DNA from 3 places in the Streptomyces sp. NPDC091287 genome. Region 3 is predicted to be linked to each of the others. Evidence: riboswitches for the same ligand, from Rfam matches in the RefSeq annotation. Region 3 holds a riboswitch; each other region holds the start of a gene.
What was found. A riboswitch is a leader RNA that binds a small molecule or an ion and turns the genes downstream of it on or off. The one in region 3 is predicted to bind cobalamin.
Positions count from the first base shown of each region.

Region 1 (5,067 bases), on a different contig from region 3:
CAGCGGCTCGGGCCCGGTCTTCGCCGGCTCGATGTTCCCGTTCGTCTTCATCACCATCGCCTGCGGCGCGCTCTCCGGCTTCCACTCCCTGGTCTCCTCCGGCACCACGCCGAAGATGGTCCAGAAGGAGACGCAGATCCGGATGATCGGCTACGGCGCCATGCTGGTCGAGTCGTTCGTGGCGATCATGGCGATGATCACCGCCTCCATCATCGACCCCGGCCTCTACTTCGCCATCAACGCACCCGTCGGCGTGATCGGCGACAGCGTCCAGTCGGCCTCCCAGGCCGTGGCCAACTTCGGCTTCACCATCACCCCGGACGCCCTGGCCCAGGCCGCCAAGGACGTCGAGGAGGCGAGCCTGCTCTCCCGGACCGGTGGCGCGCCCACGTTCGCGCTCGGCATGGCGGAGATCTTCTCCGCGGTGGTCGGCGGGACCGCGATGAAGGCGTTCTGGTACCACTTCGCCATCATGTTCGAGGCGCTCTTCATCCTCACCACCGTGGACGCCGGCACCCGGGTCGGGCGCTTCATGCTCCAGGACATGCTGGGCAACGTCTACAAGCCGTTCCGTGAGGTCAGCTGGAAGCCGGGCGTGTGGTTCGCCAGCGCCGTCGTGGTCGGCGGCTGGGGCTACTTCCTCTGGGTCGGCGTGCACGACCCGCTGGGCGGCATCAACCAGCTGTTCCCGCTCTTCGGCATCGCCAACCAGTTGCTGGCAGCCGTCGCACTGGCCGTCTGCACCACCCTGCTCGTCAAGTCCGGCCGCCTGAAGTGGGCCTGGGTCACCGCGGTCCCGCTCGCCTGGGACGTGGCGGTCACCCTCACCGCGAGCTGGCAGAAGATCTTCTCCGACGACGTCAAGATCGGCTTCTTCGCCCAGCGCGACAAGTACCAGGCGGGCATCGACGCGGGCGAGGTGCTGGCCCCCGCGAAGAACATGGACGACATGCGGACCGTCGTCACCAACTCCACCGTCGACGGGGTGCTGAGCGCGCTCTTCGCGCTCCTCATCATCGTGGTGCTCGTGGACGCCGGGCGGGTCTGTTACAAGGCCATCCGCGACCCGGAGAGCGTCAAGCTCCACGAGACGCCGTACGTCGAGTCCAGGCTCGTCGCCCCGGCCTCGCTCTTCGCGACCAAGGAGGAGAAGGCCGAACTGGCCGCCGCCGGAGTCGGCCCCGAGGGCGGCATCCGCAAGGAGGCGGCGGAGACGGGGAGCCGGACATGACGGTCGCGGACGTACGACGGGTGGCCGGACGGATCCGCTGGTACGTCCGTGAGCTGACCGGCGAGTCCACGTACGACCGCTATGTGGCGCACGCGAGGACCCACGATCCGGACACGCCGGTGATGACCCGTCGCGCCTTCGAACGCAGCCGCACGGACGCCCGCGAGGCGGATCCCCGCGAGGGCTTCCGCTGCTGCTGAGCACCACCGGCCGGAGATCGGGCCGCCGCACCCCTTCCAGGGGCGCGGCGGCCTCTTTTCGCGCCCTCGCACGAGCCCGGGCGCCGCTCGATTTCCCGGTGCGCGGAGCCCTCACCGTACGAAAGGATGTGCCCATGACATCGCATCCCCGGCCGCCCCGGCTCCGTCCCGTACTCACGACCTTGGCGCTGGCGTTGGCCCTGGCGGCGGCGACGGGCTGCGGCACCGAGGTGGCGACCGGCACGGAGGCGGCGGACCGGAGCGCCTCGGCGGCCCCGGCGCCCGACCGGGCAGAGCTGGAGGCGCGGGCGCTGGCCGTGCAGACCGTCGCGGAGCACGTATGGGTGACCGAAGTCCCGGGGTACACCCTGGCCCGCCAGTCGGTCGGGGTGATCGGCGACGACGGGTTCGGCAGCGTCTACACCACACCCGACGGCGGGCAGATCCAGCTGCGGGTGGAGCGCCGGGCGCACGCCGGGGCCGACTGTACGAAGGACCCCGCGCCCGAGGGCGGCCGGGAGCCCGTGAAGACGTGCGAGCGGGACGGTGAACAGTGGTACCGGGCCACGGAGTCGGGCCACGCGTACGCGTGGGAGCAGGGCGGACTCGTGGTCACCGTGAGCGGGGCGCCCGCAGAGGTGGACCGGGCGACGCTGCGGTCCGCGGCGCGGGCCGCCCACCGCGCCGACGACCACGAGCTGGACCAGGTGCTCCCGCCGGCCGACGAGGCACCCGGGCAGCGGCCGGTCGAGCGTGGGGACCTGCCGCCGGTGGGCGACGGCGCGCCCAACAACGACGTGGGAGCGAGTGGCTGACGTGGGAGCGAGTGGCTGATGGATCTGACGATCAGAGCGGCGGAGCCCGGCGAGTACGCCGTCCTCGGCGGGATCATCGCCGAGGCGTATCTCGGCGACGGTCTGCTGGACGGCCCGCGGGACCCGTATCTGCTCAAGTTGCGGGCGGTGGAGCAACGCGCGACCGAGGCCGAGGTCCTCGTCGCGCTCGACGCGCACGGGGCGGTGCTCGGCGGTGTGACCTATGCCGCACCCGGCACCCCGTGGCGCGACATCGCCGGTCCGGACGAGGCCGAGTTCCGGATGCTGGCCGTGGCCCGCGAGGGACGCGGGCGGGGCGTGGGAGAGGCCCTCGTGCGGGCGTGCGTCGAGCGCGCCCGGTCCGCCGAGGGCGTGCGGGCGCTCGTGCTGTCGACGCAGCCGGCCATGCTCGGAGCCCATAGGATCTACCGTCGGCTCGGCTTCGTACGAACCCCCGAACGGGACTGGGAACCGGTGCCGGGACTACGGCTCATGACCTTCCGGCTGGAGCTGGAGGCGCCCTTCTGAGGGGCGTGTTAAATCGTCGCGACACAACATGTGGGGGCCGCTTCATCCGGCGGCCCCCACATGTATGCTCGACCTCGCTGTCGCCGCAGGGGAATCCGGTGCGAATCCGGAACTGTCCCGCAACGGTGTGATCAGTGTGCTTTTGCACACCCGCAAGTCCGAAGACCTGTCGACAGCGCGTCCGGCTCGACCGAATCGGACGCCAGACGTCCGGGTCTCGCGGATAGGCCGGTGGACGCCGTCAGCTGTGCTGCCCTGCCCCGGGTTTCGCGCTGCCCGGCTTCCCCGCCTGCCGCCGGCCCCTGCCGAGCGAGGGAAAGCCCAGTGACCATCGCGCCCGCCGATCCGGTTTCAGCCACCGCATCCGCTGCCTCCACCACGTCCGGAGCAGGCACGAACGACGGACCCGGGACCGCCTTGCTGCGGACCCTGACCGACCTCACCGTCGATCTTCCCGACACCGACCCCGGACGGGTCGCCGCGGCCGCGCTGCGCGGACGCAACGCCCGCTCCGACGAGGCCGAGCTGCGCTCGCTGGCCACCGAGGCCGCCGCGGGGCTCATCTCCGAGGACCCGGCGTACTCCCGGCTGGCCGCCCGGCTGCTGACCCGCACGATCGCGGACGAGGCCGCTGGCCAGGGCGCGACGTCCTTCTCCGCCTCGGTCGCCGTGGGCCACCGCGAGGGCCTGATCGCCGACCGCACCGCCGCGTTCGTCGCGCTCCACTCGGCCGCCCTCGACAAGCTCGTCGAACAGGCCCTGGCGGACGGCGCCGACGACCGCTTCGGCTACTTCGGTCTGCGGACGCTGCACAGCCGCTACCTGCTGCGCCACCCGATCACCCGGCAGGTCATCGAGACCCCGCAGCACTTCATGCTCCGCGTGGCCGCGGGCCTCGCCGAGGACGAGTCGGTGCGGGCGCTGGACGAGGTCGCCGCGCTGTACGGGCTGATGAGCCGGCTGGACTACCTCCCCTCCTCCCCCACGCTCTTCAACTCCGGCACCCGGCACCCGCAGATGTCCTCCTGCTACCTGCTGGACTCGCCGAAGGACGAGCTGGACTCGATCTACGACCGCTACCACCAGGTGGCGCGGCTCTCCAAGCACGCGGGCGGCATCGGTCTGTCGTACTCCCGCATCCGCGCCCGGGGTTCGCTGATCCGGGGCACCAACGGGCACTCGAACGGCATCGTGCCGTTCCTGAAGACGCTGGACGCCTCCGTGGCGGCGGTGAACCAGGGCGGCCGGCGCAAGGGCGCGGCGGCGGTCTACCTGGAGACCTGGCACGCGGACATCGAGGAGTTCCTGGAGCTCCGCGACAACACCGGTGAGGACCAGCGGCGTACGCACAACCTGAACCTGGCGCACTGGATCCCGGACGAGTTCATGCGCCGGGTCGACGCGGACACCGAGTGGTCGCTGTTCTCCCCAGCCGATGTGCCCGAGCTGGTCGACCTGTGGGGCGACGCGTTCGACGCGGCCTACCGGGCGGCCGAGGCCAAGGGCCTGGCCCGCAGAACGATTCCGGCGCGTGAGCTGTACGGCCGGATGATGCGGACCCTCGCGCAGACCGGCCAGGGCTGGATGACGTTCAAGGACGCCTCCAACCGGACCGCGAACCAGACCGCCGAGCCGGGCCGGGTCGTGCACTCCTCCAACCTGTGCACGGAGATCCTCGAAGTCACGGACGACGGCGAGACGGCCGTCTGCAACCTGGGCTCGGTCAACCTCGGCGCGTTCGTGGTGGACGGTTCGATCGACTGGGACCGGCTGGACGCCACCGTGCGGACCGCCGTGACCTTCCTCGACCGGGTCGTCGACATCAACTTCTACCCGACCGAGCAGGCCGGGCGCTCCAACTCCCGCTGGCGTCCGGTCGGCCTGGGCGCGATGGGCCTCCAGGACGTCTTCTTCCAGCTGCGCCTGCCGTTCGACTCCCCCGAGGCCCGCGCACTCTCCACGAAGATCTCCGAGCGGATCATGCTCGCCGCGTACGAGGCGTCCTGCGACCTCGCCGAGCGCCCCCAAGAGCCTCCGACAGGCTCCGGTTCAGGGGGGACCCCCCGGGGCCCGCTGCCCGCCTGGTCCGAGACCCGGGCCGCGCGCGGGGTGCTGCACCCCGACCACTACGACACCGAGCTGAACTGGCCGGAGCGCTGGGACACCCTGCGCGCCCGGGTCGCCAAGACCGGCATGCGCAACTCGCTGCTGCTGGCCATCGCCCCGACCGCCACGATCGCCTCGATCGCCGGGGTGTACGAGTGCATCGAGCCGCAGGTCTCCAACCTGTTCA
Region 1 is NZ_JBIVUV010000011.1:231,605-236,671, reverse strand. It holds gene ACIQRW_RS20580 (carbon starvation CstA family protein) at 1-1,231, shown strand, start outside; gene ACIQRW_RS20575 (YbdD/YjiX family protein) at 1,228-1,431, shown strand; gene ACIQRW_RS20570 (hypothetical protein) at 1,566-2,246, shown strand; gene ACIQRW_RS20565 (GNAT family N-acetyltransferase) at 2,265-2,774, shown strand; cobalamin riboswitch at 2,827-2,963, shown strand; gene ACIQRW_RS20560 (ribonucleoside-diphosphate reductase subunit alpha) at 3,099-5,067, shown strand, end outside.
Region 1: it holds a riboswitch for cobalamin, as region 3 does, so the genes downstream of both, ACIQRW_RS20560 (ribonucleoside-diphosphate reductase subunit alpha) here and ACIQRW_RS02515 (CbtB-domain containing protein) in region 3, are expected to answer to the same signal.

Region 2 (5,067 bases), on a different contig from region 3:
TGCGTCAGCGGACCCGGCGAAATCAAGCCCCTCCGGCGATTGAGGAGCGGGGTCCGGGGCAGCGCCCCGGCTCTCCGGAGCACCCGTGCTCAACGGCGGTGCCCCCGGCGGCACGAACGGCAACCCCGCAGGCGCACCCCCCTCGATCAACCGCCACAACGCGTCCGTGTCCGCGTGCTCCTCCACCAGATCCCCGAGCCGATCCAGCTGCTCCTCCCGCAACACCCCGAAACTCGTGTCCGGCGCCGGCACGAACCGCCGCCCGGCGGCCCGGGCCACCTCCACCAGGAACCGCCGCCGGAACGCGTCGCTCTCCAGCGACCCGTGCCAGTGCGTCCCCCACACCGCCCCCACCCGGCACCCGTCGAGGAACGGCTCCCCGCCCCGCACATCGGCCACCCCGTGGTGGATCTCGTACCCCTCCACCGGCTCGCCCAGCGCCGAACCGACCGGCCGCGCCAGCGTCTTGTCCCGGTCGAAGCGGATGCGCACCGGCAGCAGCCCGAGCCCGTCCACGACACCGGCCCGCGACTCCACCTCGTCCTCGATCCGCTCGCCGAGCACCTGGAACCCGCCGCAGATCCCCAGCACCGGCCGGCCCTCCGCAGCCCTCCGCACCAGAGCGTCCGCGAGACCCCGCTCGCGCAGCCAGGCCAGCGCCTTCACCGTGCCGCGCGTCCCGGGCACGATCACCAGGTCCGCGTCGGCCAGCTCCTCCGCCCGGTCCACGAACCGCACGACGACGCCCGGTTCGGCGGCCAGCGCGTCCACGTCCGTGAAGTTCGACATCAGCGGCACGGCGCAGACCGCCACCCGCAGCACGTCCTCGCCGTGCGGGGGAGCCACGACCGACTCCCGCACCGCACCCCGCAGGGACACCCGCAGGCCGTCCTCCTCGTCGATACCGAGCCCGTGGGCGTAGGGCAGTACCCCGTACGTCCGCCGCCCGGTCAGCCCGTACAGCATGTCCAGGCCCGGCTCCAGCAGTGAGACATCGCCCCGGAACTTGTTCACCAGATACCCCGCGACCAGCGCCTGGTCCTCGGGGCCCAGCAGCGCCGTCGTCCCGAAGAACGACGCGAAGACGCCGCCCCGGTCGATGTCCCCCACCACCAGGACGGGGAACTTCGCGGCCCGCGCGATCCCCATGTTCACGATGTCCGTGCGCCGCAGATTGATCTCGGCCGGGGACCCGGCGCCTTCACAGATCACGGCGTCATAGGTCGACCTCAGCTCCTCCAGACAGTCCGTCACCGTCCCGAGCAACGCCTCCTGCCGCCCCCCGTGGTACCCCCGGGCGCTCATCTCGCCGACCGGCTTGCCCATCAGCACGACCTGGCTGGACCGGTCGCCGCCGGGCTTCAGCAGCACCGGGTTCATCAGGGCCGTCGGCTCCACCCGGGCGGCCTGCGCCTGCATCGCCTGGGCCCGGCCGATCTCCGCGCCCTGTCGGGTCACGAAGGAGTTCAGGGACATGTTCTGGGCCTTGAAGGGCGCGACCTTCACGCCCCGGCGCACCAGCCACCGGCAGATGCCCGCCGTGACGACGCTCTTGCCCGCGTCCGATGTGGTCCCCGCGACCAGCAGCCCGCCGCTCATGCCCGCTCCCGTTCCCGTACCGCGTTCCGTGCCGGACCGTTCATGACCGCCCCCGCCTCCGTCCTGTCGACGACCGTCCCGCGACCACGCGGCCCGCGACCATCCGCCCCGCCACGCACACGCCGAGGGCCAGCGTGCTCACCCGGCGCGACAGCCGTACCGCGCGTTCGATGTCCGTGCCCCGCACATCCCGCCCGGACTCCCCGTTCAGCACCGGCCGGTGCTCGACGCGCCCCGCGTACGCCAGGGTCCCGCCCAGCCGTACGCCGAGCGCCCCCGCGAACGCGGCCTCCACCGGCCCCGCGTTCGGGCTCGGGTGACGCCCCGCGTCCGCCCTCCAGGCACGTACGGCCTCCCGGGGCCGCCCGCCGCCCGCCACGGCCAGCGCGGCCGTCAGCCGGGCACCGGGCCACCCCGCGAGGTCGTCCAGACGGGCCGAGGCCCAGCCGTAACGGCGGTAGCGGGGCGACTTGTGGCCGACCATCGCGTCGAGCGTGTTCACGGCCCGGAAGCCGACGAGCCCCGGCACCCCGCCGATCGCCCCCCACACCAGCGCGCCGACGACGGCGTCCGAGGTGTTCTCGGCGACCGACTCGACGACCGCGCGGGCGATGCCCGGACCGTCCAGGGAGTGCGGATCGCGCCCGCACAGGTGCGGCAGCCGCTCCCGCGCCACCTCCAGATCCCCGGCGGCCAGGGCGCCGCCGATGGCGCGGGCCTCCTGCCCCAGCGACGTACCGCCCATGACGGACCAGGCGGTGGCGGCGGTCAGCGCGACGGCGAGCGCGGGGCGTCCCCGGACGGCGCGCGCGGTCAGCGCGGCCGCCCCCACGGCGCCTCCGGCGCAGACGAGGGTGTGCAGCGCGCCCCGGCCCCGGTCGTCGCGCCACAGCAGGGACTCCACCCGCGCGGCGGCGCGGCCGAATCCGGCGACGGGGTGGCCCCGACGGGGGTCGCCGAGCAGGGCGTCGGCGATCAGCCCGGCCGTGGCGCCGTACGCGAAAACGCGGTCGGCACGCACGGCTCAGCCGGTCGCGGGGAGAGAGGTTCCGGCGAGAGGGCCTGTCGTGGGGGGCACAGGAAGCGGCGCACGGCGGCCGGGCATGGCGTATGTCCTCACTCAGGGTCCGCGCCCTGGTTCGACGTGACCGGCGACGAGAGTCTCCTGGCTTCCGGATCCGCAGTTCCCCCGGCCTTCCAGCCCGCGTGGAGCGGGCCGTGACGTCCGGTGTGGGGGAGTGCTCCCCGGTGACAGTGGCGGGACCGCGCCGGATTCGCACCGGCTTCCTCTGCTGTCGCCGTAAATGGCTCCGGCAGTCCACCACGCCCCGCGAACAGCCGTCAACTCGCTGTTGACCTGCGAGGCTCCACTGTGCGCAGACGCACATCGGGCCGGACACACGAGGGTGTGTCCGGCCCGAAGGAGTGCGGGGTACGGGGTCAGGCGACGATCAGGTAGATCCCGTACGAGACCGCCGCGACGCACAGCGCGAAGCAGGCGTACGCGCCGGTGCGCGCCAGCGCCACCGACCCGCCGGAAGCGCGGCCTCCGGCCGTGGCGGACTGCTTGGAGAGGGCGACGATGCCCAGGGTGAAGAGGCCGACCAGCGCGACGGTGACCACCAGGCTGACACCGAAGACGGAGGCGAGAGCTGCCCAGTCGATTTTCATGCGGATCTGTCCTTACACCTTGGCCGGCGGCCGGGCCGGGTCGTCGGGCGCCGAGGCCGGGGCCGGGATGGTGGTTGCGAGGTCGGCGGCCGGGCCGCCGACGGGCGGCGGCTGGACCGCCGCCATGGCGGCGGTGACGATGCCCTGCGGCTCGCCCTCCCCGTCCGTGTCGTTGACGTTGGTGTGGTCGACCGGCTGGCGGCGCGAGGCCAGCCAGATGGCGAAGGAACCGCCCACGAGCAGGACCGCGGTGACCGTGATGCCCCAGGGACCCTGCTTGGTCAGGAACTCGGCGCCCGCACCGATCAGACCGGCCGCCGGGAGCGTCAGCCCCCAGGCGACGAACATCCGGGTGGCGGTGGACCAGCGGACCACGCCCCCCTTGCGGCCGAGGCCCGCGCCCATGACGGCACCGGAGCAGGACTGGGTGGTGGAGAGCGAGAAGCCGAGGTGCGAGGAGGCCAGGATGACCGTCGCCGCGCTGGTCTGGGCGGCGAAGCCCTGCGGCGGCTGGAGGTCGGTCAGTCCCTTGCCCATCGTGCGGATGATGCGCCAGCCACCGAGGTAGGTGCCGAGCGCGATGGCCACACCGGCGGAGACGATGACCCACAGGGGCGGGTTGGAGCCGGGGGCGAGGACGCCGCCGGTGACCAGGGCCAGCGTGATGATGCCCATCGTCTTCTGGGCGTCGTTGGTGCCGTGGGCCAGCGAGACGAGACCGGCGGAGGCGATCTGTCCGGCCCGGTAGCCCTTGGCCGTCGACTTCAGCTGACCCTCGTCGGTGACGTTCCGGTTGATCCGGTACGTCAGCCGCGTGGCCAGCATCGCGGCGAGGCCGGCGACCAGCGGGGCGGCGATCGCCGGGAGCAGCACCTTCGTGACGACGGTGCCGCCGTTGATCGAGGACCAGCCGGCCGACATGACCGCGGCGCCGATCAGACCGCCGAACAGGGCGTGGGAGGAGCTGGAGGGCAGGCCGACCAGCCAGGTCAGGAGATTCCACAGGATGGCGCCGACGAGCGCCGCGAAGATGACCTCGGTTCTGAGGCCGTCCTCGTTGACAATCCCGCCGGAGATCGTCTTGGCGACCTCCACCGACAGGAACGCGCCGATCAGGTTGAGAACGGCGGACATCGCCACCGCTGTCTTGGGTTTCAGAGCGCCGGTCGAGATGGTCGTCGCCATCGCGTTGGCAGTGTCGTGGAAACCGTTCGTGAAATCGAACACGAGAGCTGTCACGACCACAATCGCAAGCAGCAGCGTGATGTGTTCCATTTACCCAGGCAATCGTTCGACGTCAGTGGCACGTGGACCGTAGGCAACCTGGATGAACGGAAGATGAACTGGGCAGGGCGTTGCGGTGACCCCAAACGGAGTGGGTCGCCTCCGCTTGTGCGCGGGAGGGGCTGCGCGGTGCCTGTGAGGCGGGGTGTGGTCTGCCCTTTGCCTCCGTTTGGCGAACATTTTGAACGGCTGTTCGGCACTCGGAAGAGACCTCCGTCACCTCCCATGTGACGTTCCGGTTGCGCCTCTTGACCCCTACGCTCGCCCCATGAGCGAGCAGTACCCGGAATCCATCGGCAGGACCTGGCTGGACGTCGTCGCGACCGCCCGTCGCAGCGCGGCGGACGGCCTGGTCGTCGGCACCTCGGGCAATGTGTCGGCACGCGTCGGCGACCTGGTCCTGGTCACGCCCAGCGGGGTGCCCTACGACCGGCTCGGCCCCCGGGACGCGGTCGGAGTCGATCTGGAAGGCCGCCAGGTCCTCGGGGACCTCGGGCCGACCAGCGAACTCCC
Region 2 is NZ_JBIVUV010000028.1:57,797-62,863, reverse strand. It holds gene ACIQRW_RS35405 (cobyric acid synthase) at 1-1,599, opposite strand, end outside; gene ACIQRW_RS35400 (cobalamin biosynthesis protein) at 1,640-2,620, opposite strand; cobalamin riboswitch at 2,758-2,890, opposite strand; gene ACIQRW_RS35395 (hypothetical protein) at 3,040-3,270, opposite strand; gene ACIQRW_RS35390 (anion permease) at 3,283-4,545, opposite strand; gene ACIQRW_RS35385 (class II aldolase/adducin family protein) at 4,823-5,067, shown strand, end outside.
Region 2: it holds a riboswitch for cobalamin, as region 3 does, so the genes downstream of both, ACIQRW_RS35400 (cobalamin biosynthesis protein) here and ACIQRW_RS02515 (CbtB-domain containing protein) in region 3, are expected to answer to the same signal.

Region 3 (5,067 bases):
GGTGGCGGTTTCGGCCGGCTGCTCCGGTGGCGATGACGGAAAGAACCCGGAGGCGGCGGAGCAGACCGCTCGCCCGCCGGGAACCCACAGTTGGACCAGCAGACCCTGCGATCTCCTCACGGGCGAAGCTCCCGCCGAGGGCTTCACCCTCGGGAGCACCACCGACTCCGCCTCCCCCGACGCCCAGGAGGACATCGGCGAGAACGGCGCGCGGCCGCTGTACCGGCAGACCGGCTGCCTCGCGGACCTGAAGGCCGCCGACGGCACGTTCTGGAAGCTCAGCACCAGGGCCTCGGTGTACGAGGCCACCGGGGCCGCCCGTCACGCGTACCGCGTCAAGGAGGACCTCGACCGTGCCCACGGACGCGGGCCCGAGAAAGTCCACGAAGCCGCCTACGCGATACCGGCCGACGACCAGGGGCGCCCCGGCCGCACCCTCCTCCTGTGGAACGGCGACCTCGTGCTCACAGTGTCCGCGTACGCACCGCACGGGAGCACGGAACACGACGTACAGGAAAGCCTCGAACGGATCGTCGACAACGCGGCACGCCGCACGGAGGACGGCCTCCGCGATCACGACGCCTCCTCCCCCGCACCATGACGACCTCCGCGCCCTGCCTCCTGCCTTCTGCCCCAGATTCCCGGCACCCGGCACCATGACGTCTGTCGCCTGACGCCCCGATGTCCGACTCCCTCGACGACCACACGGTCCGGCAGCGCCCTTGGTTCGGTTCAGCCGTCCGGCCTGGCGTTCGCCACCCGGTCGAGCCACTCCTTCATCAGCGCTGCTTCGGCGGTGCTCAGGCCCGCCCCGTGCTCCTGCCGCAGCAGGGCGCTCAACCGGGCTTACCCGGCGGGTTCCTTCGTGCGCGTCAGTACATGCGCACTGGTGCGTCCGCATGTGCGCGTGCGGTCGGACTCAGTTCACCGCACTCGCGGTTCGGGGCGTCGCGGCAGGGGTGGCCGGCGACAGGAGACGTTCGGTGAGGCGCCCGAAGACGACGCCGAAGACGCTCCACAGCGTCACCTGCACCGCGAGCGTGGAGAGCCGGAACTCCCACAGCAGCCCGGCCGGGAAGTCCTTGCCCACTTCGTCGAAGGAGGGCAGGAAGGCGTAGGCGAGGCCGATCAGCAGGATGAAGCCGGCGGCGGCCGCCACGGTCGCGTTCCAGTTGCCCAGGCGAGGAGCGAGCCGTCTGCCGATGATGACGGCGGCGACGGCCAGCAGCACGCTGAGGGCGACCATCAGGAAGAACAGGGCGGTGCGCTCGCCGATGGTGTCGGGGTTGCCGACGGCGGGCGGATTCGCCGGGTATTTGAGGAACGGCACCACGTAGACCGTGAGCAGGGCGGCGCCCGCGATCAACGCCGCGGTGGCCCGGGGGCCGAAGTCACCGATGCGGCCCAGTGCGTAGCAGAACACGAGGGCGGCGATCCCGCCCACGGCGACGCCGAAGACCAGAACACCGGTGGCGAGTCCGCCGGTGGCCTGCATGGTGCGGCTCACCAACTCCTCGCCACCGCCGTGGTCGTGGCTGTGCGCCTCTTCGAGGGCGATGGCCGCGTCCACCTGGGACTCACCGAGGAAGTAGGCCACGGCGAGCGCGAACGCGCCCGCGATCAGGCCCGCGAGCATGCCGCGCACGAGCAGAGCCCTGACAGATATGGAGTTCACGTTGGTTTCCTGTTTTCTCTTGCTTCCCGTGTCCACTGATTCCCTGGTAGCTCAGGTGTCTCAGTGGCAGGGGAAGCCGAGCAGGTGACGGCCGTCGTGAACCCACTCGTGGACGCCTTCGCCCGAGATGAGCGCTGTGGCGCCCTGTTCGGCGCCGACGAAGTACAGCAGGACGAGCATGAGGATGCCGAAGAAGACCGCCCACGGGGCAATGGTCTTCGCCGAGATCGGGGCGATCGTGGATGTACCTGTTGCCGGAACGGCGGACTGCGCCATGGCAGAACCTCCTGTGGGAACACGCGTCCCTGTCGTGGTGCCTCGGACGAAGGTGCCGGGTCTGACTTCCCCGCGCACGCGGGGTCACAGTGGCGCGACCGTGCCGGATTCTCACCGGGCTTCCGTCGCACCCTCGTCATGGTCGACGCGACCATACCGCCTGCGGGCAGGCGCCGCCATGGTCCAATCTGCGGGGTCGCGGAGCACGGATCGCGTGGGGCGACAGCCCTGGGGCCCCTGGTGAAGAAGTAAGGGCAGGGACATGACAGTACGGGTGATGTTGATCTCACCGGCGATGAACGCCGCGCTGCGGGAGGCCCGCTTCGACGGCGACGCTCCCCTGGACCGGTCCGGCCGGGAGCGCGCGCGGGCAGCGGCCGACGCGGTGCCGGTGACCGGACTCGCGCTCAGCGGCCCCTCCGGGCGGTGCCGCGAGACCGCCGAGGCGCTCGGGCTGGCGGCGCGGACCGACCCGGTGCTGGCCGGCTGGGATCTGGCGCGGTGGTCCGGCCGCCGCCTCGACGATGTGGCGGCCGCCGAGCCCGCCCGGCTGACCGCCTGGCTCGGTGATCCTTCGGCCGCCCCGCACGGCGGCGAGTCGCTGCGGGACCTGATCGGGAGGATCGGAGGATGGCTGGACTCCCTCGGCGGACCGGACGCACCCGGCGCGGACTTCCTGGCCGTGGCCGAGGCCGCCGTCCTCCGGGCGGCGGTCGTCCATGGTCTGCGGCTGCCGGCGGAAGCGTTCTGGCGGCTGGATGTCGCCCCGCTGACGCTGACCGAACTCAGCGGGCGGTCGGGCCGGTGGAACGTGGGGCTGGGCCGCCCGCTCACCGCCCCCACGACCGGCTGAACGCCACTGCGCTACGCCCCCGTCCGCCACTGCGCAGCCCCCACACAGCCCGGCCGGCCGGGCGTCACGCCCCCTCGCTCTCCCGCCAGTCGGGCCGGACCAGCACGGCCGTGGCGACGATGCCGTCCTCGATCCGCCACTGCCCGTGCAGCGTCGTCGGCAGGGCCGGGTCCGTGAGGAGCAGACGCGCCGCGAACGTGCCCTCGGCAGCGGTGCCCCCTTGAGGCGTGTCGCCCGTGTCGCCTCGGCCGCCCGTCTGCTGGAACGTCAGATCTGCCTGGATGAAGTCGAGTTCGATTCCCGTGACCGGGTACCAGGTCTTGAACACGCTCTCCTTGGCACTGAACAGGACACGGTCCCAGTGGATTTCGCCCTTGCCTTCCGGCGCAGGCGGACCGATCCGCGCACGTTCGGCGGGCAGGGTCACCAACTCCCGTACGCCGGTGGGGAGCGGAGCGTGCGGTTCCGCGTCGATGCCGAGCGACAGCACGCCCTTCGCGCGGGCCAGCGCGGCCGCCCGGTACCCGTCGCAGTGGGTGAGGCTGCCGACGATTCCCTCGGGCCACAGCGGTCGTCCCCGGTGACCGTGGAGCACGGCCACGGGTGGCAGACCGAGTCCGGCCATGGCGCGCCGGGCGCAGGCGCGGGCCGTCGAGAAGTCGTTCCTGCGTTTGGCCACGCTCTTGGCGACCAGCGCCTCCTCCTCCGGGAAGAGGGTTCCGTCGGGGACGGTCTCCGCGCGGGTGGCGGCACAGGAGACGTCGGCGGGCAGCAGTCGCTCGATCACGAGGAGCCTCCGGGGGTGCGCCGCTGTGCGGACGGTTCGGCGTCGGTGCGGGCGGGCGGGGCGGGTTGCCCCTCGTAGGGGAGGATCTGCCGCAGCAGGCCGCGCGGGTGCCCCCTCTCGCGCCACTCCCTGGGGTAGCCGATGGAGACCTCCTCGAAGCGCACCCCGTCGTACCAGGTCGTACGGGGGATGTGGAGGTGGCCGTAGACGACGGCGGTGACGTTGAAGCGGCGGTGCCAGTCGGCGGTCAGCTCGGTGCCGCACCACTGGGCGAACTCCGGGTACCACATCACCGATGTGGGTTCCCGGACCAGCGGCCAGTGCCCGGCGAGGACGAGGGGTATCTCGGGGTCGTGCTCCGCGAGCCGGCGCCCGGTCGCGGCGACCCGGGCGCGGCACCAGTCGTCCCGCGTCGGATAGGGATCCGGGTGCAGGAGGTATTCGTCGTTGCAGACGATGCCGGACTCGTGCGCGACGGCCAGCGACTCCTCCTTCGTGTGCGTTCCCGGGGCGCGGAAGGTGTAGTCGTACAGGAGGAAGAGCGGCGCGATCGCCACCGGTCCGTCCGGGCCCGGCCAGAGCGGGAACGGGTCTTCCGGAGTCGTCACTCCGAGGTCCCGGCACAGCTCGACGAGGTGGTCGTAGCGGGCCTGGCCGCGCAGTTGGACCGGGTCCTTGGCCAGGGTCCACAGCTCGTGGTTGCCCGGGGTCCAGATCACGTGGGCGAAGCGCTCCGCGAGGAGTCCGAGCGTCCACCGGATGTCTTCGGGCGTCTCCGCCACATCGCCGGCGACGATCAGCCAGTCCGCGTCGGACGTCGGGTGCAGAGACTCCACGATGGCCCGGTTGTCGGTCACCGCGGCGTGCAGGTCGCTCACGGCCAGCAGACGGCCCGCGCGCTGCTGTCGGCTGCCGTCGCCGGGGGCGGGAACGGCGGCGGGGGCACCGTGCGGTGCGGGGTCGCTCGGAGGCGTCATGGGCGCTGTTTTCCCGATCTGTCGGCAGTGGTCCGGCTCCGTCCGCACGGTGGGGAGCCGCTGGGAACGTAGCCTCTCACGCTCCCCTCGCGGTTCCCCCGGGGTTTCGGATGGCGGGCACGTCGGGCGGGGTCGCTACGGTCACTGATGCTCTGTCAGTCGCTTGCTGTTCGGCGGGAGTTCAGTTCGTTCACCGCACCGAGCGCGTCGCCGACCGTCGTGTAGTCGACGGCGATGAAGGTGACCGGACTGCCGCGTTCCGCCTCGCAGGCACGGGTCCGCTCCAGGACCCAGTCGCGGGCGTTGACGCGGCCGGCGTCCAGGCGGCTGCCTCCCGCGTTCGTGATGAAGTGGTTGAGCAGGAAGAGCTGTTTCCCGGTGCCGCCCCGGTGGGGTTCGCACGTCATCTCGGAGGGGCTCCGGAAGGCGAACGGGGTCTCCATCCCGTACCGGTAGAAGTTGCGGTACCAGGGCGCCGGGCCGTCGGCCTTCTCGGCGA
Region 3 is NZ_JBIVUV010000001.1:579,711-584,777, reverse strand. It holds gene ACIQRW_RS02530 (hypothetical protein) at 1-601, shown strand, start outside; partial or broken gene ACIQRW_RS02525 (TetR/AcrR family transcriptional regulator) at 733-846, opposite strand; gene ACIQRW_RS02520 (CbtA family protein) at 920-1,675, opposite strand; gene ACIQRW_RS02515 (CbtB-domain containing protein) at 1,736-1,951, opposite strand; adenosylcobalamin (AdoCbl) riboswitch at 1,997-2,089, opposite strand; gene ACIQRW_RS02510 (histidine phosphatase family protein) at 2,214-2,804, shown strand; gene ACIQRW_RS02505 (4'-phosphopantetheinyl transferase) at 2,869-3,591, opposite strand; gene ACIQRW_RS02500 (metallophosphoesterase family protein) at 3,588-4,568, opposite strand; gene ACIQRW_RS02495 (hypothetical protein) at 4,724-5,067, opposite strand, start outside.